One region of the Bartonella kosoyi genome, then DNA from elsewhere that is predicted to be linked to it. Evidence: predicted binding sites of a transcription regulator. Region 1 holds the regulator's gene; each other region holds the start of a gene.
What was found. Region 1 encodes LexA, which represses DNA repair genes until DNA is damaged. Its sites were predicted from a motif close to TGTTCNNNNTGTGTTCNG; they were not measured.
Positions count from the first base shown of each region.

Region 2: ssb (single-stranded DNA-binding protein) is a predicted target of LexA. The motif match lies at 4,133-4,150, and genes of this name have one in related genera.
Region 3: recA (recombinase RecA) is a predicted target of LexA. The motif match lies at 5,983-6,000, and genes of this name have one in related genera.

Region 1 covers NZ_CP031843.2:1,542,984-1,554,018, forward strand. Annotated here, with positions in the region: gene D1093_RS06720 (septal ring lytic transglycosylase RlpA family protein) at 1-673, opposite strand, end outside; tRNA gene D1093_RS06725 (tRNA-Lys) at 1,254-1,329, opposite strand; gene lexA (transcriptional repressor LexA) at 2,698-3,411, shown strand; gene rimO (30S ribosomal protein S12 methylthiotransferase RimO) at 3,862-5,175, shown strand; gene ttcA (tRNA 2-thiocytidine(32) synthetase TtcA) at 5,702-6,577, opposite strand; gene rpsD (30S ribosomal protein S4) at 6,840-7,457, opposite strand; gene murI (glutamate racemase) at 7,629-8,456, opposite strand; partial or broken gene D1093_RS06755 (RNA methyltransferase) at 8,449-9,286, opposite strand; gene sfsA (DNA/RNA nuclease SfsA) at 9,591-10,307, shown strand; gene map (type I methionyl aminopeptidase) at 10,300-11,035, shown strand, end outside.
Region 2 covers NZ_CP031843.2:973,558-980,882, forward strand. Annotated here, with positions in the region: gene D1093_RS04255 (DUF1376 domain-containing protein) at 1-636, shown strand, start outside; partial or broken gene D1093_RS04260 (hypothetical protein) at 864-1,289, shown strand; gene D1093_RS04265 (hypothetical protein) at 1,580-2,086, shown strand; gene D1093_RS04270 (hypothetical protein) at 2,168-2,830, shown strand; gene D1093_RS04275 (hypothetical protein) at 2,915-3,598, shown strand; gene ssb (single-stranded DNA-binding protein) at 4,206-4,646, shown strand; gene D1093_RS04285 (hypothetical protein) at 5,935-6,714, opposite strand; gene D1093_RS04290 (hypothetical protein) at 6,820-7,325, opposite strand, start outside.
Region 3 covers NZ_CP031843.2:840,160-847,484, forward strand. Annotated here, with positions in the region: gene rpsM (30S ribosomal protein S13) at 1-93, shown strand, start outside; gene rpsK (30S ribosomal protein S11) at 210-599, shown strand; gene D1093_RS03730 (DNA-directed RNA polymerase subunit alpha) at 695-1,708, shown strand; gene rplQ (50S ribosomal protein L17) at 1,733-2,161, shown strand; gene D1093_RS03740 (DegQ family serine endoprotease) at 2,428-3,822, shown strand; gene D1093_RS03745 (replication-associated recombination protein A) at 3,830-5,149, shown strand; gene recA (recombinase RecA) at 6,125-7,168, shown strand.

The sequences.
Region 1 (11,035 bases):
AAACGCTTTCTGACGCTAATGAGTATGAGTCCGTATTTCCAGGAGTATAAGAGGCCATTAAATATGCACCATCATAATAGCCAATGGGTGCTTCAGCAATATATTCTACTTTAACATCTGCAACGCCCCTATCTACATAACCAAGTATTGTTGCAGCTTGCTTTGATAAATCAATGATACGGTCTTTCATAAAAGGTCCGCGATCATTCACTCTAACAATGAGTGAAGATCCATTTTTCAAATTAGTAACACGAGCATAGCTAGGTAAAGGCATTGTAGGATGAGCAGCAGTCAGAAGGTTCATGTCATAAATTTCACCGTTTGCTGTTAAACGCCCATGAAAATCTGAACCATACCATGATGCTTCGCCAACACGTGTATACGTTGGATCATTTTCAGGATAATACCACTTTCCTTTTATCTGGTAAGGTTTACCAACAATCGCCCGCCCATGTTTTTTTGCTTCTGCTTGATTTTTATTATTGGATATTTGTTTCGGTAGAACAGAAGTATTTACGTCAATTGGTTTATTATGATAGAAATCTTTTATTGAAAAATGTGCGGTTTCGCTTGCGCAACAAGACACCAATGATTGAGAAACAACGATCATAGAAAATAATTGAAATGTCTGCTTGATAATAGAAGTAAATTTCTTTTTACTATTTGAAGGCATCTATTCAGTCCACTTATTTTTGTTAAGTACTACTGTAAAAACCACGTCACGCTTTCTATACGCGAGAGGAGGGTTCACGTTTTTAAATGATATCCCTCGCGCATATACCATCCTTGAATTCGCTTCTTTTATCAAAAAATTAACACATTGTTAACCATTTTATGATTGTCATAAGAAATAAATGCACTATATAAAAAAGTCCAAAGATAAAATATATATAAATCAATATCTTATAGAAAATCATCTTATAAGATAAGCTGTGAATAAACACAAATTGTGAATAAGTATCGATTTTACCAACTTGTTTCACGTGATGCGGTGGGCATTAAAACACGGTCTATGAATTACAAAAACGAGTAGCCACACTTGTTATCAACACAAGTGTAATTATATCACAAGCTTTAAAGCTCTTTCGGGTTGGGCAGAGGAGCACTCTATAGCAAAACAGTTGATAGAAAAGGATTGGCTATAGAATAAATCAAAAAATTCCAAAAAGAATTAGCGGAGACAAAAAACTAAAAAGAATCAAAGAAACAAAGATCATCAAACTTCTGTATAGCTTATCCATATCATATAAATTTGGTGAGCGCGCAGGGATTCGAACCCTGGACCTACTGATTAAAAGTCAGTTGCTCTACCAGCTGAGCTACGCGCTCTCACACAAGCTATCTAGTTTGCAGACTATCTAATTTGTAGAAAGTGAAGGGAACATACGGTTGACTTTTCATTTGGTCAACACCTTTTGGAAAAAATATTATTATTTTTTTTAGTTATCAATAATTTTCCGTTTTCTCCCCTTTCTTCGTCATTGTAGATAGAGTTTTTTTGATCTTCTTTTTGAAATCTCGATAAAAAAATAATCTAATGATTAAAATATCTCATAGATTCGAAGTACTAAAATTATAAGAAATCCCCCCTCCTCCTCCACACATGGGTTGTTAAACATTATGGGGAGAACAGAAAAATACCTCCTACTCTATATTATTATATTATTTTTTATACTTTATGTTTTAGTTTTCAAATTTAAAGATGAATAAAGATTTATAAAATAACATATTGATTTATAATAATTTACTTTTTTTCATTCGAATGAGAGATCTGAATACCGTAAGGTTTCTTTATTTCTAATTTTTTTGTTCCTTTTATATTGAACTCATAAAAATCATTTGTTTGCACAACATAAAGAGAAGAATAAAACGATTAAAAAAAATGAGAATACCTCTTGTATTTTTTTAATACCTCAAAATTATCGCAACATGAGGGGTGGGCAAAATAAGTACGGGGCGGCGGGAGGCTGTAGACTATTGAGATGTGAAGAAAGCATTGCCTAAGAGATTTTATGTTATTCGCAAGATCATCTTAATGGAAGCAAGCACATTAAGAGATCTCTTTTTTAAATCAATATGACAATGAACAACAATGGCATTTTGAGGACGTAACTTTTTATGGACGTGCAATGATTCTATAACGAAAGTCAATTATCCTATAGAATAAAGAAAACGTAAAACAAAAAAATTTAGTCTCATTGAAAATATCAGGCATGGCTATAAATGATGCACATTATTGTCGCTGTAGATAATTTAACTAAACAATAAAAAAAACAAAAACAATGTGGAAAATGATTCTAAATACACATAAAGTGATCCGTTAAGCTATTGAAAGAATGTATTTTTTTAACTTTTTATATGAGAAAATGCTAAAATACGTAGATATATTAAAAAAATAGAAGGATAACACTGTCCATAAAATTGAGTGTCGGATAATTCAGTTAGAGCCATAAAATATTTTTATATATCATTTAATATTAGTGTATTTTTATATACATAAAAATATTATGATAAATTTATTAAAGTAAAACTTCGCACTTATTATATATTAAATATGTCTATAAATAAAGATATTGCCTAATTAACTTTATTTATAAGATCAAAAATAAAGCAAATAATTTTGATTTAGCGAAAAAATTGTATAATTATTATATATACACGTATTTTTTACTGTAATTTTTTTGATTGGAACATTGAATGCTGACATGTAAACAATATGAGCTCCTCTTGTTTATTCACAATCATATAAAAGAAACAGGTGTTCCTCCTTCTTTTGAAGAAATGAAAAATGCTTTAGAACTTTCTTCAAAGTCTGGCATTCATAAGCTTATTATTGCCTTGGAACAACGGGGTTTTATACGTCGTTTGCCCAATCGTGCTCGTGCAGTGGAAGTGATTCGACTTCCTGAAAAAATAACATTTAACCTTTCTCTAGCCCGTAAGATTTCTCCCAGTATGATAGAAAAAAATAAAAGAGAAATATCAAAAAACTTAGCTAATCTTGGAAGTTTTGAGGAAGAAGAAAAAAAAAATATCACAATCCCCATTATGGGACGTATTTCTGCGAGTGTGCCCGCCTCTGCTATACTGCAACAAACAAGCACACTTTCTCTCCCACACGATATGGTTAATACAGGTGAGCACTATGCATTAGAAGTTAAAGACAATTCTATGGTTGAGGCTGGGATCCTTGATAAAGATACGATTATTGTAAAACGCCAAAATACAGCAATATCAGGTGAAATTATTGTCGCATTTATTGATAAAAAAGAAGCAACATTAAAACGTTATCGACGCAAAGGAACCTCTGTTGCATTAGAAGCTGCTAATCCTCACTACGAAGTACGTACATACAAATCCGAGCGTGTAGAAATACAAGGAAAACTTACCGGACTTATTCGCAAATATTAAAAACAATCCTATTATAATACGCCATACATACGCTAATAAAGTGTAGTAAAAAACTGCTGAGTATTTTAAAATATTGTGCCACACGCAGTTGATTTTCTCCCCATAGCTAAAAGATACCCCCAATAGGGGGTATAAATAAATCTAAATCCTTATCGGACGCGTTTCACTAGCCCTCTTCTCTCATATATCGTTCACTGACGTAAGGATCGACAAAACAGCTTAAAAATATTCACCACCTACTCTAAAAGAGCTTGAATGTTTTGAAGGAGTCTGTCTTATGTCATCGCTCTCAATAATAGTATGTATAATAAGATAAAATTGTAAGCATACACAAAATATTGTAGAAAAAAATCAAATCGATTTATAACAGATTGTTATCTGTAAAAATAAAGAACATTTTTTAAGTCAATAAAAGCGGAACGCAATCTTCATAGTAATTATAGGATTATCATGGTCGCACCTCGTATTAGTTTTGTCTCCCTCGGATGCCCAAAAGCACTCGTAGATTCTGAGCGAATTATTACAAGTCTCCGCTCTGAAGGGTATGAAATTTCACGTCAACATCAAGGAGCTGATGTCGTTATTGTAAATACCTGTGGTTTTCTCGACTCTGCCAGAAAAGAATCGCTAGCCAATATTGATGAAGCTCTCAAAAAAAATGGAAAAGTTATTGTAACAGGGTGTCTTGGTGCTGATCCTGATGTTATTCGTCAAACCTATCCAAATGTATTGGCTATTACAGGACCACAAGCTTATGAAAGTGTTATAGAAGCTGTTCATACAGCAATTCCTCCTATTCATGATCCTTTTCTTGATTTAGTTCCTCCGCAAGGTATTCGTTTAACACCTCGCCATTACGCCTATTTAAAAATTTCTGAAGGATGTTCTAACAGGTGTAGTTTTTGTATCATCCCTACACTGCGTGGTGATCTCACTTCACGTCCCATCGGTGATGTTCTTCGTGAGGCTGAAAAACTGGTACAAGCAGGTGTAAAAGAACTCTTGGTTATTTCACAAGATACGAGTGCTTATGGTATTGATCTTAAATATCTCGAAAACTCTTGGAAAGATCGCACAATAAAAACGAAATTCTTTGATCTTTGTCGCGAACTGGGTGATATGGGCATTTGGGTGCGTATGCATTACGTTTATCCTTATCCACATGTGGATGAGATTATCGAACTTATGGCGGCAAAAAAAATTCTCCCTTATCTGGATATTCCTTTTCAGCATGCATCACCAATTGTTTTGCGTCATATGAATCGTCCTGCTCTTATGGAAAAAACAAACCGTAGAATTGAAAAGTGGCGAAAAATATGTCCAGACCTTACTTTGCGATCAACATTTATTGTTGGATTTCCAGGCGAAACAAATGAAGATTTTAATATACTCCTTGAATGGTTAGAAGAAGCAAAAATTGAACGCGCTGGATGCTTTAAATATGAAGAAGTAAAAGGAGCCGTTGCAAATGATTTAGGATTAGAAAATATTCCTGAAGATGTGAAAGAAAACCGCTGGCATCGTTTTATGGCAAAACAACAACAAATTTCTACACATCTTTTAAAGAAAAAAATTGGAAAAAGACTCCAAGTCCTTATCGATGAAAGTCAAGGAAAGGTTGCCAAAGGACGTAGTCAATACGATGCTCCAGAAATAGATGGTGTTGTCCATATATCATCACGACGCCCCTTGCGTGTCGGTGAGTTTATCACCGTTAAAATCGAACAATCGGACGCCTATGACCTTTATGGTATAGCCGTTTAAAAATTGAACTTCTTCTCATTCTCAATGATGAAGTTTCTCATCAGAGTTTGTTTATAAAAAAGCAACGGTTCACAATAAGACTCGATTATTCATATGAATCACTTCATGAGAATTGACGAACAACCTCTGTCTTCAATGCTTGTTATACACTCTAAAAATACTTATTTTATCAAGTTCTTAAGATAATTTGGATTCGCTATTCTAAATAATGGTATTTTACCACACAACAGTAAAATATACAAAGCTCTCTCATTTTTACTTAAAAAAGGTCAAACCGATAATTATACTATTTTCCTATTTTTCCATAGTGTGACAGTCATTGCTTATTTAAAGGAAGTTTTTTAAATTGTGTTTATACACATAAGAGTCCGGCTTTGTGATATGGGGGGATATTTTTTATGGATACAATATAAGAAAATTCAAAATACAACATTTACGGGAGTTAAATTGCAAAACAGTGAATTATTATAAATAAGTGACTTAAATTGAAATTTTTAAACTTATTTTTTTAAATGCTTCATTTTTATTAACACGTTTTAAAATCAAAGAATTTCTTATCAAGTAAATGACTTGGGCGCACATTTGTTAAAGCGCGAATCATTGTATCTTTGCGTCCTGGCATTTGTCTTTCGATATTTTTCAGCATTTCTTTCATTGCCTTACGTTGTAAACCATCTTGACTACCGCAAAGATTACAAGGAATAATTGGAAATTGCATTGCTTGAGAAAATTTTTCCATATCTTCCTCAGCAGCATAGACAAGAGGACGTAGCACAAAAAGATCGCCTTCATCATTTTTAAGTTTTCCAGGCATAGCAGCTAATCGGCCACCGTGAAACAAATTCATAAAAAACGTCTCCAAAACATCATCACGATGATGCCCTAAAATTAATGCCGAACAACCCTCCTCACGTGCAATGCGATAGAGATTACCACGTCGCAATCGAGAACAAAGTGAACAATATGTCTGTGTTTCTGCCAATTTATCTGTAACAATGGAATAAGTATCTTGATATTCAATACGATAGGGAATTTTATAAGAACTCAAAAAGTCTGGAAGAATATGTTTAGGAAAACCAGGTTGTCCTTGATCAAGATTACAAGCAAGAATTTCAACGGGTAAAAGACCACGCCACTTTAAATCTAAAAGAAGCGCTAATAAACCATAAGAGTCTTTTCCGCCTGACAAAGCAACAAGCCATTTTTTTCCAGTAGAGAGCATAGAAAAATCATCCAAAGCTTGCCGCATATGACGCAAAAGTCGTTTACGTAATTTATTAAATTCCACACTTGAAGGAGCACACCGGAATATTGGATGATAATCATCTGCTTTACTTGCCAAAAGATCATCTTTCTTTTCGTTTTTTTCTATTGCCTGATATTCAATGGAAACATCATTCATAAAACCATGTCCTGCACAAGTAATAGCTCTTTTTGCAAAGATAAAAAACAAATATAAAGTAAGCTTACATTTATATTTTTTGAATTTATAAAAACAGATACGAAAAAAGAAATGGAACTATATAAGCTTATTACACGAGAATAGTGTAATAAGCTTAATACAGAACCATTTACAAAATATTTATTAACTTCAAAGATTATAAAAACAATACAATAGTTTGAAATTATAATAATAAAAGAGAAAAATTTTTTTTCATAAAAAATTATCGAGAATAAAATTCAACGACCAAATTAGGTTCCATTTGCACAGCATAAGGAACATCTGCAAACGCAGGAATACGTGTAAAGATCGCTTTCATCTGTTTATGATCTACTTCAATATAATCAGGGACATCACGTTCTGCTAATTGTACTGATTCTAAAACCAAAACAAGCTGTTTTGATTTTTCCCGAACCTCGATAACATCACCTGGTTTACAACGATACGATTGAATATTTGTACGCCGCCCATTTACATTCACATGACCATGATTAATAAACTGGCGAGAAGCAAAAATCGTAGGCACGAATTTTGCACGATAGACCACAGCATCCAAACGAGATTCTAATAAACCGATAAGATTTTCACCCGTATCACCTCGCCGACGAGCAGCTTCTACATAAGTTTTATGAAATTGCTTTTCTGAAATATCGCCATAAAACCCTTTCAACTTCTGTTTAGCGCGCAATTGCACCCCATAGTCAGAAAGTTTTCCTTTACGTCGCTGCCCATGCTGACCTGGACCATAATCACGACGATTGACAGGAGATTTTGGACGACCCCAAATATTCTCTCCCATACGACGGTCAATTTTATACTTTGTTGTTTCGCGTTTACTCATCGCATTTCCTTTAAAATAAAACACGAGATCTTGAAGACCCCAAGGAAACGCGCCCTCCTCTGCCTTTAAATACAAAAGACTGACAGAATAGCTTAACATACCAATATGCAAAGTTATCCACGGGACACGTCAATTACTGCCATTTTCTTGGAAGAAAAAGCTAGAGCATCTTTATTGATCTCGTATTCTAAAGTCAACTCTTTTCATAAGTTTTAAGCCAAATCCTTTTAACAAATGTTCTGTTGAAGCAGTGATATTTTTAGACGTCAGCAATGCAAAATCTTGATATTTCTTTATGGGGTTCTGATGTATTTTTTCAGACAAGGGCAATAATGATCTAATATGTTTGGCGATCGCTTTTGCTGGATCAATCCATTCAACGGACCATAACGCTTGTTCACGAAAGAAATTAATCAAAAAAGGATAATGCGTGCAGGCTAAAACAATAACATCCGTATATTTGCCATTTTTTTTCACAAAACATGGTAGGATTTCTTTTCTTAACGCTTCTGAATCGATAGATTTTCCCCGTAAATAATCTTCAGCAAATCCAGCAAGCTTTTCACTTCCTACAAGCTGAACATGACACTGCCCAGCAAAAGAGTTAATTAATTCATTTGTATAGGTACGTTTAACTGTTCCAGGAGTCGCTAATACGGAAATAAAACCAGTTTTTGTTTGTTCCGCAGCAGATTTAATTGCAGGAACCGTTCCTACGAAAGAGACATGAGGAAAGTTTTGTCGTAAATCTGCCATCATTAGAGTAGAGACAGTGTTGCAAGCAATCACACATAAGGCGGGATTATAGCGTGTTAAAAGATTTGTAAAAATCTTTAAAACGTGTTCTTTCAGGATATTTTCTTCCCAATTACCATAAGGAAATCCCGCATCATCAGCTACATAAATAAATTGTATTTCAGGGATAAGAACGCGCGCTTCCCTCAATACTGTCAAGCCACCAATACCACTATCAAAAAAAAGAACAGGCCGTTCATCCATCAGTTTTCACATTTGTTTTTAATTTTTTGACGATCGCGCTCTTGAGGTGCTCTACTCCCCCGTGGATATTGTGGAGAAAAATGATCCAATGAAGATATAACGCCTCGCAATAAGCGAACTTCAGATTCACTAAAGTTGGCGCGCGTAAAAACAGAGCGCAAATTTGCAAGCATAACCTCTTTCCGTTCTCGAGGCCTAAAATACCCACGGATATCCAAAGCTTCTTCTAATTGAGATAAAAAACCATGAAACACTGTTTTATTTGCAGGCTCCATTTCTGGTGCACGAAATGCCGTATCACTCACATTCTCTAAACCTGTTTTCATCCATTCATAAGACATCAAAAGAACCGCTTGTGCAATATTAAGTGATGCAAAAGCAGGATTAACTGGAAAAGTGATAATTTCATCAACAAGGCTGATTTCATCATTTTCCAGTCCCCATCGCTCCCTTCCAAAGACAATACCTGTTTTATGTCCAATATTCTCACGCTGACGGAGTACATTTGCTGCTTCGACAGCACTTTTTACCGTTTTAAATCCACATCTTTCACGTGCTGTTGTAGCAAAAACATAGTGTAAATCTGCAATTGAATCACGCAATGTATCAAAAATCACGGCGTTGTTAATGACATGATCAGCTTTGCTTGCAGCAGCTCTAGCTTTTTCATTCGGAAATGTTTCTCGAGGTTTGACTAATCGAAGCTTAGAAAGCCCAAAATTTGCCATTGCCCTTGCAACCATACCGATATTTTCAGGAAGCTGCGGTTCAACTAAAATAATAATGGGACCGTTTGTTAAATTTTCGCGATTCTTATTCGTTCCAGCCATCAACCTTACCTAGTTTCACTTAAACTATCTCCTTCTCCACTATTTTTTTTAACGTAAACTTCTTCACAGTACTCTAATGCTGTTTAATAATAAATGATAGACAACGTTATTTTCTCACTCAAAGAGTATAGATTCCCTAATAATAAATTTTCAAAGCCATTAAAGTGAACAATGGAGTTTATAACAATTTATATAAGATATCGTAGCGTTTTTTACATTAATTTTATCTTTTTTAGTAGGTAACAATGCCTACCAATCATAATCTTAGTTGAATTATGAAATCATAAATCCTAAAAAAAGGAATATGCACTTTATTCCCAAACTTTCCCCTGCAAAGCTTATCCGTCGTTATAAACGTTTCCTTGCAGATGTTAAACAAGATGATCAACATATTTTCACCGTGTCGGTACCAAATACGGGATCAATGCTTGGATTGACAGCTTCCAACGCCAACATTTGGCTTTCATATCATGAAAAAACCAAGAGAAAATATGCTTATCAATTAGAAATTGTTGAAGCCGATAATACTTTGGTTGGTATTAATACCACTTTACCCAATAAACTTGCATTAGAAGCAATTCAAAACGGATTATTACCAGAATTAAGTGGATATAAAACAATTTTAAAAGAACAACGCTATGGGACACAATCACGAATTGATTTTCTTTTACGTGATGACAACCTTCCTGATTGTTACCTAGAAGTCAAAAATGTTCATTTTATCCGTCAAAAAGGATTAGCAGAATTTCCGGATACCGAGACAAAACGTGGTGCCCGTCACCTTGAAGAACTCATGCACGTCGTACAACAAGGAAAACGAGCTGCTATGCTTTATATTATTCAACGAGAAGATTGTACAGCTTTTACGATTTGTCATGATCTTGATCCACTCTATGGACGTAAGTTTGATTTAGCATTAAAATCAGGAGTAGAATGTTATGCTATAAAGTGTCACATAAGTGTAGAAGGCATTTTTCCGATTCAGAGAGTAAAAATAGAAAACAGAAGAAACAATGACTGAGTATATTGAATATAATAAAAGCCCTTTAAAGTTTAATGGAAAAATCCGCATTTTTGATGACTATGCTTTCGCTAAGATGCGTGAAGTTGGTCGTATTGCGGCAGAATGCCTTGATGCGCTTACGGATATGATTAAACCTGGCGTCACGACGCAAGAAATTGATGATTTTGTATTTACTTTTGGTGCACAAAAAGGCGCTCTTCCTGCTGATCTAAATTATCATGGATACAGCCATTCATGCTGTACATCTATTAATCACGTTGTCTGTCATGGTATTCCCAATAAAAGACCCTTGCAAGAAGGCGATATTGTGAATGTTGATGTGACCTTTATTCTTGATGGTTGGCATGGTGATTCAAGCCGCATGTATCCTGTTGGAAAAATCAGACGTGCTGCAGAACGCCTTTTACAAATAACCTACGAAAGCCTTATGAGAGGAATCTCTGTCGTTAAACCTGGAGCAACAACAGGTGATATTGGTGCTGCCATTCAACAGTACGCAGAATCTGAACGATGCTCAATTGTGAGAGATTTTTGCGGACATGGTATCGGTCAGCTGTTTCATGATGCGCCCAATATTCTCCATTACGGAAATCCTGGAGAAGGAATCGAATTAAAACAAGGCATGATGTTTACAATTGAGCCGATGATTAATCTTGGTAAACCACAAGTTAAGATTTTATCTGACGGCTGGACTGCTGTTACCCGTGACCGCTCTTTGACAGCAC
Region 2 (7,325 bases), 570 kb from region 1:
AAAAGAGAAATTGAATTTGAAAATTTAGAAACAAACGATTTGGTTGACGAGCCAATCGAGTGTGATGATGTTCAATCAGAAGAAATCAAAACGATAGAAACTAAACAACTAATCATTCACGAGCAAAATAACAACATTTCAAACGAAGCTAATAATCGATGGCAAAGTAACGAAGCAATGATTGAGAAATTGCCTTCACGAAAAGGTAAAAAGGTTGGCAAACAACTTTCAGAAATCGTTGACAAGATAATGCCTGCTTATTTTCCAGAGCAAGCAAACTTTTTTGAGAAAGACAAGAAAATGAGAGAAAAACAAGAAGTTGAAAGCATGTTAGAAGATTTCAACCCCGATTTTCAATACGCAATTGATCTAGGATTAACGCATGATGAAGCGTTATCAGAGTTTAAAAAATTTATACGCTTTTCAAAAGCCAACCCATATCGAAATGCTCATGAACGTGATTGGCAAAGCGCTTGGGATAATTGGATTACACACCCGAAATATGGATTGGTAGCTAAGAGACACGCAGAATTAGAAATGAAAGAAAGATATACAATCACATGCTGTAAACCACTAACAGAGAGCTTGGCAAAATATATCAGAAATATAGAGCCTATCAGTTCATTTGCAACATAATGAAATCGTATTTAGTTGCATTTGAAAAAACAGCAAACTAGTGAAAAGAGCTGATAGTTTTGAGAATAGATATGGGTTTAAACAGCTAAAAAAGTACCGTACAGAGCGATTTTAGATTTTTATGATAAAAACCACATTGAAAATAAAAACGCTACTGCACGGTCCAATATGAGGCAAATAAACCCATCGGTAAAGTTATGGATTTAAGCAAGGGGATATTAAATCAAATGTTTTTAAAAAAACGTAAATCAAGACAGAAAAAAAAATTTATTGCAACGGCGGTTGGATATGCACCATGGGGATTAGGGGTGGCTGAGTATTTTTACAATCTCTATGAATATGATGATGGTATGAGAGAATACGAGGAATTCGATGGTGGTCAGTATCAAGAGATACCTTCAAATGTTGATTATAGTACCAAAGCGCAAGTGAAAGCATGGATATATGGGGGTGATTTACCAAAAAGCGTGTTGAGTTATGAACCTTTGATAGATGAGGTAAATGTGAAAATTAAAAAGCGTACAGAGAAAGATCAGTTGATTTGTGAGATTACGAATGATGGGGAATGGGGTTATCCCTTGTCTTGTGAAGAGATGGATCGCGAGCTAGAAAAAGCGCTTGATATTCAATTAGGTAGATATCAAAATGAAAAAAATAAAAAATACGTATTGACTTTAAAGGAAAGGTCGTTTATTAAGGTTGGCAAGTGCTCAAAACACTGTAATACGAGCGGATAGGTTACGAAACGACCTCTTCCCATATTTCTAAAATATACTGGCTTTCTTTTGTGCTGTTATTGGCATATAACGATTTTGCCGGGTGTGGTTATACTATACAATACCCTTCATAGGGGAAAGTGTAACGACGGTCTCGTATCCGTGTTTTGAGCGCCCGGCGCCCTTATGGGTTGTCAATCAAAATGTTAAAATACGAGGTAGTTATTATGCAAAATTCTGTAAAAAAATATCAACTCACAAATCAAACAATTCTTCGTGAGGGTAAAAAACTTTATCGCATTAAGGCGTTAAGAGATTTCGGTGATGTTAAAGCTGGTCAACTTGGTGGTTATATTGAATCTGAAGAAAATCTTTCCCATGATGGTAATTGCTGGGTTGGTGATCAGGCCATTGTTGTGAGCCCTGGTCGTGTTTACGAAAATGCGCAGGTTTATGGCAATGCAGGTGTTGGTGGTTTTGTATATGGTAATGCTCGCGTCTACGATTCAGCAAAGGTTTTTGCCAATGCCCATGTGTATGATAATGCCCATGTTTTCGATAGTGCAAAAATTGTAAGTAAAGTGCATGTTTATGAAAATGCCAATGCATGTGGCATGGCTATTGTTACTAAGAATATTTGTGGTGACACAATGAATAATGTTTATACAGAACGCCTTTCTCCTTATGGTGAAATTTGCTTTGTTATGTGTCGTCCTCATAGGAAAACAGCTTAAATAACGCGCGGGCGCGGCGGGGGCGCCCCCTTTTAAACATTTCATTTTAAAATTTAAATCTTTTTATAAAGGAATAGTGTTATGCAAAAGAAATTTGCACTCACAAATGAAACGCGTATATTTAATAATAAAACTCTTTATCGCATTAAAGCTTTAAGAGATTTTGATGATGTCAAAGCTGGGGCTTTAGGCGGCTTTATTGAAAGTGAAAACAATCTCTCTCATGATGGCAACTGCTGGGTTTATGATAATGCTCTTGTTTTAAGTCCAGCCCATATTTACGAAAATGCCAAGATTTTTAATAAGGCTATTATAATGGGTAATGTTTATGGCAATGCTCATGTGTATGACAGTGCCCGCGTTTATGCAAATGCTCATGTTTATGACAATGCGCATCTTTCTTATAATGCTTGGGTTTATCATCAGGCGCGGGTTTATGGCAATGCAAAATTATCAGGAAGTGCACGTATTCATGGCAATGCTGAGGTTTATGATTATGCTGTTGTTAGTGGTGCTGCTAAAATTTATGGCAAGGTTTATGGTCGTGCTAGTGTGGGGTGCCATGCTGAGATTAAAGGCTGTGTTTATGGCAATGCAAAAATCTCCGGTTATTTCATGGTTATAGGTAATGTTTATGGTAATGCAAGGTTAAAAAGACATAGTGATCTTTATTGGGTTCCTAAAGATTGTGAGGTTTATGAAAGCGATACCGTTGTAAAGATTAGTGAAAATAACGCTGCGTAAATAATGGCGCGGGGCGCGGCGGGGGCGCCTCTCTTTAAACCTCTTATTAAAAATTTATTCAAATGTTAGATTAGGGAGCTACCTATGACCACTAAAAATGTATCCAAAAAATATGAAATTACTGACGAAATCAAAGAAGTTTGCGATGCAGAAACCCGTCAACCTAAACACTTTTATCGCATACGCGCATTAAGGGATTTTGATGATGTAAAGGCTGGTGATTTAGGTGGTTTTATTGAAAATGAAAGCAACCTCTCTCATGATGGGAATTGCTGGGTTTACGATAACGCTATGGTTTCACATGGTGCTATTGTTAGTGAAAATGCAAAGGTACGTAATGATGCTTGTGTTTTTATGGAAGCAAGGATAGCAGGAAATGCAGTGGTTAGTGATAAAGCACGGGTTCTTGAAAAGACCGCTTATATTCATGGCAATGCAAAAATATGCGATAATGCAGTAATTTGTGGTGAAATTTATGGGAATGCCATTGTTTGTAATAAAGCCATGGTATCTCCAGAAGCAAGAATTTATGACAATGCAAAAATTTTGAATAGTGCTTGTGTTGCTGGCTTTATTTATGGGAATGCAAAAATATCGGGGTCGGCTTGTATTTATCCCGAGGCAGAGATTTATGATAATGCATGCATTCAAGGAAAAGTTAAAGTTTATTTCTCTGTAAAAATTAATGGCAATACCGTTATTAAAGGCAATAGAAAAATTTATAAAGATATTGATGGTAGTGAACAAACTTTAGATAAAACAGCGTAAATAAGTGGCGGGGGGCTGGTTTATAGCAAAAAGGAAAGCCGCGTCCTTTGAAGACACGGCTTTTGATTCCAAAACCAATCCAAAACTACTTTTTGATAGATACAAACAAAAAGAGGAAAATACCTCCTCATTACACAAAACGTATCAAAATGCAAGACTTAATACATAAAAACCGCATCAAAATGAATTGATACGGCTTTTATAACTAATGAATCAAACAAAATAGAATTGAAAATTAAACACAAAAGCGTTTAAAAAAAATCTTTTCACTACTAAAATACATATTTTGTGTATAAACACAAGTTTATTTCAAATATTTGATGATGATTGTTCATATGATAAAGCCGCGCTCTTTATGAACGCGGCTTCTGTTTTGCGATGTGTTTCTGTTATCGTTATTCGTAAGTTTACGAACACCTCTTTTATTGCACATTACGTATCAAAACACAAGCAAATAAGTAAAATAAAAACAGGATTAATTCTTTAGATTCAGTTTATTAAAACTATTTTTGCTTGTAATAATATAGCATAATGTGTTATATTATTGTTATGTATCAGTTATTTCCGTTTCTAAGTACCATTTCCCATAAAAAGGATAGCAAAGCAAATGCTTAATAAAGTGATGTTAATTGGTCATTTAGGTGCAAATCCTGAAAGCAAAACAATGTCATCTGGCGCCGAGGTGGTCAATTTTCGTATGGCAACTTCTGAAAGCTACACAGATAAGGCAACCAATAAGAAAGTAGACAAAACAGAATGGCATTCCATTGTGGTGTTTAATTCGCATTTGGCAAAAATAGCACTCCAGTATCTCAATAAAGGCAGCAAAGTTTATATCGAGGGGCAGCTTCAAACGCGTAAATGGCAAGATAAAAACGGTATTGAACGATATACAACAGAAGTCATTTTGCCTTCGTACAAAGGCGACTTAAAGCTTTTAGATGCCAAAAATGATGATAATCAAGAGCAGTCATCATCTGCTTATGCAAGCATTCACAGACCTCTTGATATGCCTACAAACTCTTTAAATGATGATGTTCCTTTTTAAATAGAGGGTATAAGTGAAAAGAAACAAGAGGGGACGCCCTAAAATCATAGGGCAAATAAGAGAAGCCAATGGTCGTATATCACGTGCAAATCCGTATCATATCAAAAAACACAATAAAGTCAATAGTTTGTTTGTAATTATTTTATATGAATCCACTTAAGAATCCATCTTTTTATGCATGTTTAAATTGACCATTTTTTACATAGGATTGCTATGTGTGAATAGACCATAAAAAGCAAATCATGGTGCAAATATTATAACGCATGTAAACGTTCATATGAAATGAAAAGCAGATATTATTCATAACAGTTTATAAATTTTATGATACGTTTTTATCATAGCACAAATCACATTGTTTAAAAATTTAGTTGTTTGAAATTATCGATAACATAAATTGTATACGTTTAAAGAATGGTATGAGTTTTACTCTTTTTTGAGCTAAACCTTCAAAGGAATAATCGTTTGAAGCAGTCATAAGCTTATAGGTTTAATTCATAAAGATTGCATAAAAGGATTAAGGATAAGATCGCTTTTAAAACGCTTACTAAAAATTTAGAAAACGATAAGCAGGCATTATACAGACCCTATCATCACAATAAATATGAAATTCAAAACGTCATATCTTATGAAATTGAAAACCTTTATGAATGATCTAACGCAAGCAAGCAAAAAATGTTTTAAGAGTATAAATTGAAAGATATGAAAGCAAACGAGGTCAATCCAAAATTGGATTGGTTGCTTTTTCCAGCCCAAATATGGACCGGCTAAATTTTAAAGAAATTAGGTTTTAAAGAAAAGTGAAAATACGCTTATGAGAGCCTCTCTAAATGAATGTTTAAACGTTTGAAACGGATGTTTATAACAGTTTTTAAAGCCTTGCGTTTGATAAAAGCGGTTGTTTGGTTGTTTATTGTCTTTATGAGAGCTTGTTTTAAAAGAAGCATTTTGATCATGTGCTTTATTTCAAAAGACCACCTCAAAAATGAGGGAGTTATGATTGATAGGTTTAATAGCAACGAAAAGCGTTTATAGGCTTTCTTATTCAAATGAATGATTAAAGATCATATGCATCATCATTCCTTTTGATAAGTTTTCATATCTTTAATAAAGCGCTTGCAATATGATACGTTTTGTATATATGAATTAACTCCTCCATTGTGGATGATTAATTTTAATCATTAGAATCGTTCTTAGAAAGCCGCGTCATATCAATTGGCACGGCTTTTTTTTGAATTCTTTCTTTTATGATGGGTTTATAACCATCAAGAAGGCGCTCCCATACCTATTTTTATTCTGTTTTATCAATAATCTTAACGACATTATTGTTTTCATAAACCTCATAATTTTTAGGAACTAACTTTGCTTTGCTTTTTGTGTTGATTATTGCATTGCCATAAGCACGCCCCCAGATCGTTGCACAATGTGAGATTTTTGCATTGCCATAAACAGAGCCATAAACCTCACAAGAGCCCCCCACGCGTGCATTGCCATAGACCTTGCCATAAATCTTTGCACGACCATTAATAACAGCATAATTATAAATTTTTGCATGGCTATAAATACAAGCAGAGCCACAAACCTTGGCATGACCATAGACGCGGGCATAACTAAAAACCGTAGCATCATAAGAAACATGGGCATGGTCATAAATATGAGCATCAGCAAGAACGCGAGCAGCACCACTCACATGAGCATTGCCATAAATATTGCCATACACATGAGCATTGCCATAGACAAAAGCATTGTCATAAATCTTGGCATATTGAGAGATAAAAGCCTTGCTATAGACCTCGGCATTGCCATAAACTAGACCACAGACTTGCGAATAATGCCGTATTTTTGCATCATCATAAACACGGGCATGACCATAGACACAAGCATCATCATAGACCCAGCAATTGCCATCATGGGATAGGTTAACTTCCTTTTCGATAAAACCGCCTAAAGCACCCGCTTTTATATCATCAAAATCTCTTAAAGCCCGAATGCGATAAAGGCTTGTAATATTTCGAGTAAGTGCATGTTTGATTTTTTTGATTTCACTGGTTAATTCGTATTTTTTACACATAGGGATACCCTCACAATCTAATGTGATAAACAGTTGATAAAATTTGAAATGGAAAATTTATTTAGAAAGCAGGCGCCCCCACCGCGCCCGCCGCTGCTTTATTGATTAAACCCAGACAATCTCTAATTCGCTATAAGGGGAAAGCTGTTCAATATAGGTTTTTATTTTAGTAGACCCACCGACATTTTCACGAATAACAGCAATGCCATGGATATGAGCATTTTCATAAACATGCACGTTATTTGCTATACGAGCGTATTCATAAACCCTAGCATTGTCATAAATATAGGCATTATCATAAATAATAGCATTGCCATAGACATGAGCATTGCCATAGACATGGGAATTATTAGAAACAGCAGCCTTGCCATAAACATGCGCATGACCATAGATATAACCAGCCACGATAGCGTTGTTGTAAACTCTTGCGTTTTCATAAACATGACCATTTTTAAACACAAGAGCATCATCATAGACCCAGCAATTGCCATCATGAGAGAGGTTGCTTTCACTTTCAATAAAGCCGCCCAATTGACCAGCTTTAACATCAGAAAAGTCTTTTAATGCTTGGATACGATAAAGAGTATGATTCCCTAATACACGCGTTTCAT
Region 3 (7,325 bases), 700 kb from region 1:
CGTCGGTCTTTGCCTGTCCGAGGACAGCGTACGCATACAAATGCTCGTACGCGTAAGGGGCCTGCTAAGGCAATCGCTGGTAAGAAGAAATAAGGATCCTTGTGAGAGGTTTTTTGTATATTCTATTTCCTGTTGAAGTCCGTTTAACAGGAAAAAGAGGGTGGAGCTGCTGATATTACGGCAGTGTTGAGATCGTTGAAAGGAAAATTATGGCCAAAGAAGCCACACGTGTTCGTCGTCGCGAACGTAAGAATATTTCATCGGGTGTTGTGCATATCAACTCGACATTTAATAATACAATGATTACGATTACTGATGCTCAGGGGAATGCGATTGCGTGGTCGTCTGCTGGTGCTCAAGGGTTTAAAGGAGCGCGTAAATCTACACCTTTTGCTGCTCAAGTTGCTGCGGAAGATTGTGCGAGAAAAGCACAAGAACATGGTATGCGTTCTTTGGAAGTTGAAGTTTGTGGTCCGGGGGCAGGGCGTGAATCTGCTTTACGTGCGTTACAATCTGTTGGTTTTGTCATTACTTCTATTCGTGATGTAACACCAATTCCTCATAATGGATGTCGTCCGCGGAAAAGGCGGCGTGTTTAATTGGGTGTTGTTTTTTTGTTGTCGGAGATTTCTCTGATGTTCGCATTGGTCGTTACGATTGAATGGTAACGGAACTAAAGAACGGGAATAAAAATATGATCCAGAAAAACTGGCAGGAACTTATTAAACCCAATAAGGTTGAATCATGTGCGCATGATAATCCGAATATTACAAGCGTAATTGCTGAGCCTCTCGAGCGAGGATTTGGTTTAACGTTAGGAAACGCACTTCGTCGTGTGTTGTTATCTTCGCTTCGTGGGGCTGCTATTACTGCTGTGCAGATTGATGGTGTCTTGCATGAATTTTCATCCATTCCAGGTGTTCGTGAAGATGTGACGGATATCATCCTGAATATAAAGGAAATTGCACTTCGTATGGAAGAAGAAGGGCCTAAGCGTCTCGTCGTTTATAAAGAAGGTCCTGGTGTGGTGAAAGCAGGAGATATTAATACGGTTGGGGATATGGAAATTCTCAATCCAGATCATGTTATCTGTACCCTTGATGAAGATGCTGAAATTCGTATGGAATTTATTGTCAATACAGGGAAAGGGTATGTTCCATCTGATCGGAATTATGTTGATGATGGTCGTATAGGACTTATTCCAATTGATAGTCTTTATTCGCCAATTCGTAAAGTGTCTTATAAAGTAGAAAATACGCGTGAAGGCCAAGTTCTCGATTATGATAAATTGACGTTAACGATTGAAACGAATGGTGCTGTTAATGGAGAGGATGCTGTTGCGTTTGCAGCACGCATTCTTCAGGATCAATTATCGTTATTTATTAACTTTGAAGAGCCGCAGAAGGAGCCTGTTGAAGAGGCGGATTCTGAACTTTCCTTTAATCCTGCACTTCTTAAAAAAGTCGATGAATTAGAACTTTCTGTTCGTTCGGCAAATTGTCTTAAAAATGATAATATTGTCTATATTGGTGATCTTATTCAAAAAACAGAATCTGAAATGCTTCGGACGCCAAATTTTGGTCGTAAGTCATTGAATGAAATTAAAGAAGTTTTGGCATGTATGGGGTTACATCTTGGAATGGAAATTCCTGCATGGCCGCCTGAAAACATTGATGATCTTGCTAAACGCTATGAAGATCAGTATTAAAATTAGAATTTAAGGAGAGGGCTTATGCGCCATAGTAAGTCAGGCCGCAAGTTGAATCGGACTGCTAGTCACCGTAAAGCGATGTTTGCAAATATGGCAACTTCGTTGATCGAGCATGAGCAGATTGTGACAACACTTCCAAAGGCTAAAGAAATTCGTCCTATTGTTGAAAAACTTGTTACTCTTGGTAAGCGTGGTGGTTTGCATGCGCGTCGACAAGCAATTTCAGCACTCCGTGATACGGGGAAAGTTGCAAAGTTATTTGATACGCTTGCACCGCGTTATGCATCACGCAACGGTGGGTATTTGCGTATTATGAAAGCGGGATTTCGTACTGGTGATAATGCGCCCATGGCTGTTATAGAATTTGTTGATCGTGATGTTGAAGCAAAGGGGGCTGGGGATCGTGCTCGTATCGAAGCTTTAGAGAATGAAAAGGGAAAAACCTCATAAGCTTTTTATTCAATTGGATTTTTAAAGGCCGCCTTGTTTTAGGCGGTTTTTTTATGCGTATTTTTAAGTTTGTTTTACTTGAGAAATAGATGGTGAGAGAAAATTATAGCATATTGAATTATTTGATTTTTATAATATTTACTGTTTAAATGGCTTGTTTTTAGTCTCTATTATGAAATATTAATAGAGATCCTTTATTTGCGGGGTTATTTTTTTTAATTCTATGAATCTTTAACAGAATGGGCTGGTTTTATAAGGAGTAGATTATGAGGTATTCTTTTTGGGTGTGGCTTTTTTGTGCGATTATGATGTTGATATCGTTTGATCATATCTATGCTCATGTTCCTCAAACACAAAAAGAGATTACTCTTTCATTTGCTCCTTTGGTTAAAAAGACAGTACCATCTGTTGTAAATATTTATGCGGCTCGACAAATTAGAGCGCGATCACCTTTTGAGGGTGATCCATTTTTTGAGCAATTTTTTGGTCGTTTGCAAAATAATTTTCCTGTCCGTAAGCAATCATCATTAGGATCAGGCGTGATTGTTGACGCACGTGGTTTAATTGTTACAAATTATCATGTCATTAAAGATGCAAGCGAAATTAAAGTGGCTTTTTCTGATGGGCGAGAGTTTGAGAGTAAGGTCGTGCTCAAAGATGAAGCGACGGACATTGCCATTCTTGAAGTTGACGCAAAAGATATTCAGTTTCCTGTTCTTCCTTTGGGAGATTCTGATACTGTTGAAGTTGGTGATCTTGTTTTGGCTATTGGTAATCCTTTTGGTGTTGGTCAAACGGTTACAAGTGGTATTGTTTCAGCGCAAGCGCGTACACGTGTTGGGATTTCTGATTTTGACTTTTTTATTCAAACAGATGCTGCCATTAATCCAGGAAACTCTGGTGGCGCTTTAATTGATATGAAGGGGCAATTAATCGGAATTAATACGGCTATTTATTCGCGTTCCGGTGGCTCTGTAGGGATTGGTTTTGCTATTCCAGTTAATCTTGTAAAAGTGATGCTTGCTACTGTTAAACGTGGTGGAGAATATTTTGTGCCGCCTTATATTGGGGCATCCTTTCAAAATATTACACCCGATATTGCTGGTGGTTTAGGTTTAGAACGTCCCTATGGGGCTCTTATCGTTGAAGTTATTAAAGACAGTCCTGCTGAAAAAGCCGGCTTGAAAGTAGGTGATGTTATTTTGAGTATACAGGGGGTGCGCGTTGATAGTCCAGATAGCCTTGGGTATCGTTTGATGACGGCTGATGTTGGTCATAGCCTTGCTTTAGAATATTTACGAAATGGCAGAACTTTAAAAACACAAATAACGGTTGCATCAATATCGGAAATTGCATCTGTGAAATCTGAAAAAATTACGGGTGATAGCCCTCTTGCTGGTGCCGAAGTGTTAGATTTAACACCGCAAAATAGTCGACGTTTTCATCTTCCTATATCGGCAAAAGGTGTTGTGATTACCAATCTTGATGAAATGAGCAATGCTTCTGGAATTTTTCGGCCCGGAGATATCTTACGTGTTGTAAATGGCCATAAAATTCAAACAGTTCATCAGTTGAAAAAGGTTCTTATGCAAACGCGTTCACGTACTTGGCAATTGGAATATGAACGTGATGGTATGTATATTCGCCAATTTATTCGTTGAGGTTTTTTTGAAGAAAGATTTTTTTACTTCGTCGTTTGATCCTAAAGTTAATAAAAATCAGCCACTTGCAGAAAGAATGCGTCCTTGTTCTCTCAATGACGTTGTGGGACAAAGGCATTTAATTGGAGAAGATGGTTTGCTTTCACGGATGGTGGCAGCGGGCTCAATTGGATCGCTGATCTTTTGGGGACCTCCAGGGACGGGAAAAACAACAGTTGCACGCTTGTTAGCACTTGAAACAAATTTCGCGTTTGAACAAGTTTCTGCTATTTTTACAGGCGTTTCTGAACTTAAAAAGATTTTTGAAGTTGCACAGAGACGTTTTATGTCTGGGGATAAAACGCTTCTCTTTGTTGATGAAATTCATCGGTTTAATCGTGCACAGCAGGATAGTTTTCTTCCTGTGATGGAAAATGGTACTGTAATACTTATCGGTGCAACAACGGAAAATCCTTCTTTCGAACTTAATGCTGCTCTTCTTTCGCGTGCACGGGTTTTAACATTTTTTTCTCATGATCATGAAAGTTTAGGCATGCTTTTGAAGCGTGCTGAAGAGGTGGAAGGAAAGCTTCTTCCCTTGGATGATGGTGCTAGAGACGTTTTGATAGGGATGTCTGATGGTGATGCACGGGTAGCATTGACATTAGCAGAGGAAGTTTGGTCTGTTGCGCGCTCGGGAGAAATTCTTGATGCTGGTGCTTTGCAAAAAGTTATCCAGCGTCGTGCACCCATTTATGATAAAGGACGAGATGGGCACTATAATCTCATTTCAGCGTTGCATAAATCTGTTCGTGGCTCTGATCCTGATGCGGCGCTTTATTATTTAGCACGTATGTTAGATGCTGGTGAAGATCCTCTCTATATTGGGCGAAGATTGGTTCGTATGGCTGTTGAAGATGTTGGTTTGGCGGATCCTCAAGCTCTTGTTATTTGTAATGCGGCAAAAGATGCTTATGATTATTTAGGGTCACCAGAAGGAGAATTGGCTTTGGCACAGGCATGTCTCTATGTTGCAACTGCACCAAAGTCAAATGCGACATATCTCGCGTATAAAGCTGCACGGCGTTGTGCACAAAAAAATGGTTCTTTACCACCTCCTAAACATATCCTTAATGCACCGACGAAGTTGATGAAGGAGGAAGGGTATGGAGAGGGGTATTGTTATGACCATGATGAACCGGATGCTTTCTCTGGACAAGAATATTTTCCTGAAAAACTTGGGCGCCAGAGTTATTATAAACCCGTTGAGCGTGGATTTGAGCGTGAAATTGTGAAGCGTCTTGAATGGTGGAAACAATTGCGCAAAAAACGTAAAAACCAACCATAAAATTGGGATTGGAACACATTTTTTATTGATTTTGAATTTATTTTTTATTCCTCATGTCGTCGTATGAACTTTAGTTTATATTTAAACACTTGTTGCATTATCGTAGAACAATTTTTTGATCTCTTCAAAGGCATACCTTTTTATGGATTCAAATTTAGGAAATATGTCATTCAACTCTTAAAGCTACTTTATTTTTGTGGTTTTAATTGACTAAGATATTGATTTATAGTGATGTTCCACTGTTTTGTATGTTGAATGAGAGCTCAAATACTGTATGATATTTTCGTTCCAAATCTCATCAATCATAACCATTCGTTTGTATATTACATGCTGGATTGACATGTGATAAAAACTGTACAGGAAAAAACTAAAAATAGCTTTTATAAAGAATTTCAAATGTTGAGAGCCATCGCAACATTGGGGGGAAAGTGTGTGGTGGTGTAATGATCGTGGTGCTGAGTTGTTCCAAGCGTAAAGAGGTTGGTACTCAACATTTTGCATACATCATTTCATGAGTGCTGTCACAAAATGGGTATAACGAGCGTTGAAAGATGCTTCTTAAAAAAGCGTGTGAATATGCAACACAAAGGTGTTCTGTTCTTTGATGTAATAGGGGGTGGTTTTGATTGATGAGGCGTTTTTATGCGATTAAGGGGGGCGTTTTTTCTTAGGGACATAGGGGTAAGCAGGAAGGTTAAACATTGTGTTGAAATTTAAATTGTTTCTTTTCTAGAGAGAGATAAATGTGTTAACTTGCTCTCTTATAGAAAGTATTATTTTATTTGGAATTTATGTTGTGTCATAAGATAGCGAATGCCAGTTCTTTATTTTGGTGGTCATGATATGTTATAGACATGACGTGTGGATAGAAATGAAAATAGTCTGTGAAAATCTAAACTCAAGGCTTTAGTTAAATTAAAAGGGCAATATACACTTTAAGTGTTAGATTATTATGAGTCGGTCAAGGATATAATCGTGGATAAAACAAAAGCTCTCGATGCTGCTCTCTCACAAATTGAACGTTCTTTTGGTAAAGGCTCGATTATGCGTCTTGGGCAAAAAGAGCAAGTTATTGAAATTGAAACAGTTCCAACAGGATCATTATCCTTGGATATTGCTTTAGGGATTGGTGGGTTACCCAAGGGGCGTATTGTGGAGATCTATGGACCAGAAAGTTCTGGAAAGACAACATTGGCGCTGCATGCTATTGCTGAGGCTCAGAAAGGAGGGGGAATTTGCGCTTTTATTGATGCTGAACATGCGCTTGATCCTATCTATGCGCGTAAGCTTGGGGTTGATTTAGAGAATTTGTTCATTTCTCAGCCAGATACTGGTGAACAGGCGTTGGAAATTACAGAGACATTGGTTCGTTCTGGGGCCGTTGATGTGCTTGTTGTGGATTCTGTTGCAGCTTTAACACCGCGAGCAGAAATTGATGGTGAAATGGGTGATGCTTTACCAGGATTACAGGCGCGATTGATGAGCAAAGCTTTGCGGAAACTCACAGCTTCTATTTTTCGCTCTAACTGTATGGTGATTTTTATTAATCAAATTCGCATGAAAATTGGTGTGATGTTTGGTTCGCCTGAAACAACAACGGGAGGAAATGCTTTAAAGTTTTATGCTTCTGTTCGTTTGGATATTCGCCGTATTGGCTCTATTAAAGATCGGGATATGATTGTTGGCAATCAGACTCGTGTTAAAGTGGTGAAGAATAAGTTGGCTCCTCCCTTCAAACAGGTTGAGTTTGATATTATTTATGGAGAAGGGATTTCCAAGCTAGGTGAATTGATTGATTTAGGAGTCAAAGTGGGTATCGTAGAAAAATCTGGCTCGTGGTTTTCTTATAATTCTCAACGCTTAGGACAGGGACGTGAAAATGCAAAACAGTTTTTACGCGAACATGCAGAAATAGCGGCAGAAATTGAAACGGCTTTGCGTCAAAATGCTGGTTTGATTGCGATTGAATTGTTAGAAAATGCAGGGTCTGAAAATACGGAAGGTGATGAAGTCCTTTGATAGGCTGTTTTTTCGTCTATAATTTTTTTATTTAAGATGTTTTCTTTTTTTATTTTTTTGAGTTTTTAAATATACAGTCATTTTTTCTCAATTTTTTTTAATAAATATTCCGTTCTTTGATTAAATTGACTCCATGCGTGGCAAAGAGGATATTTAA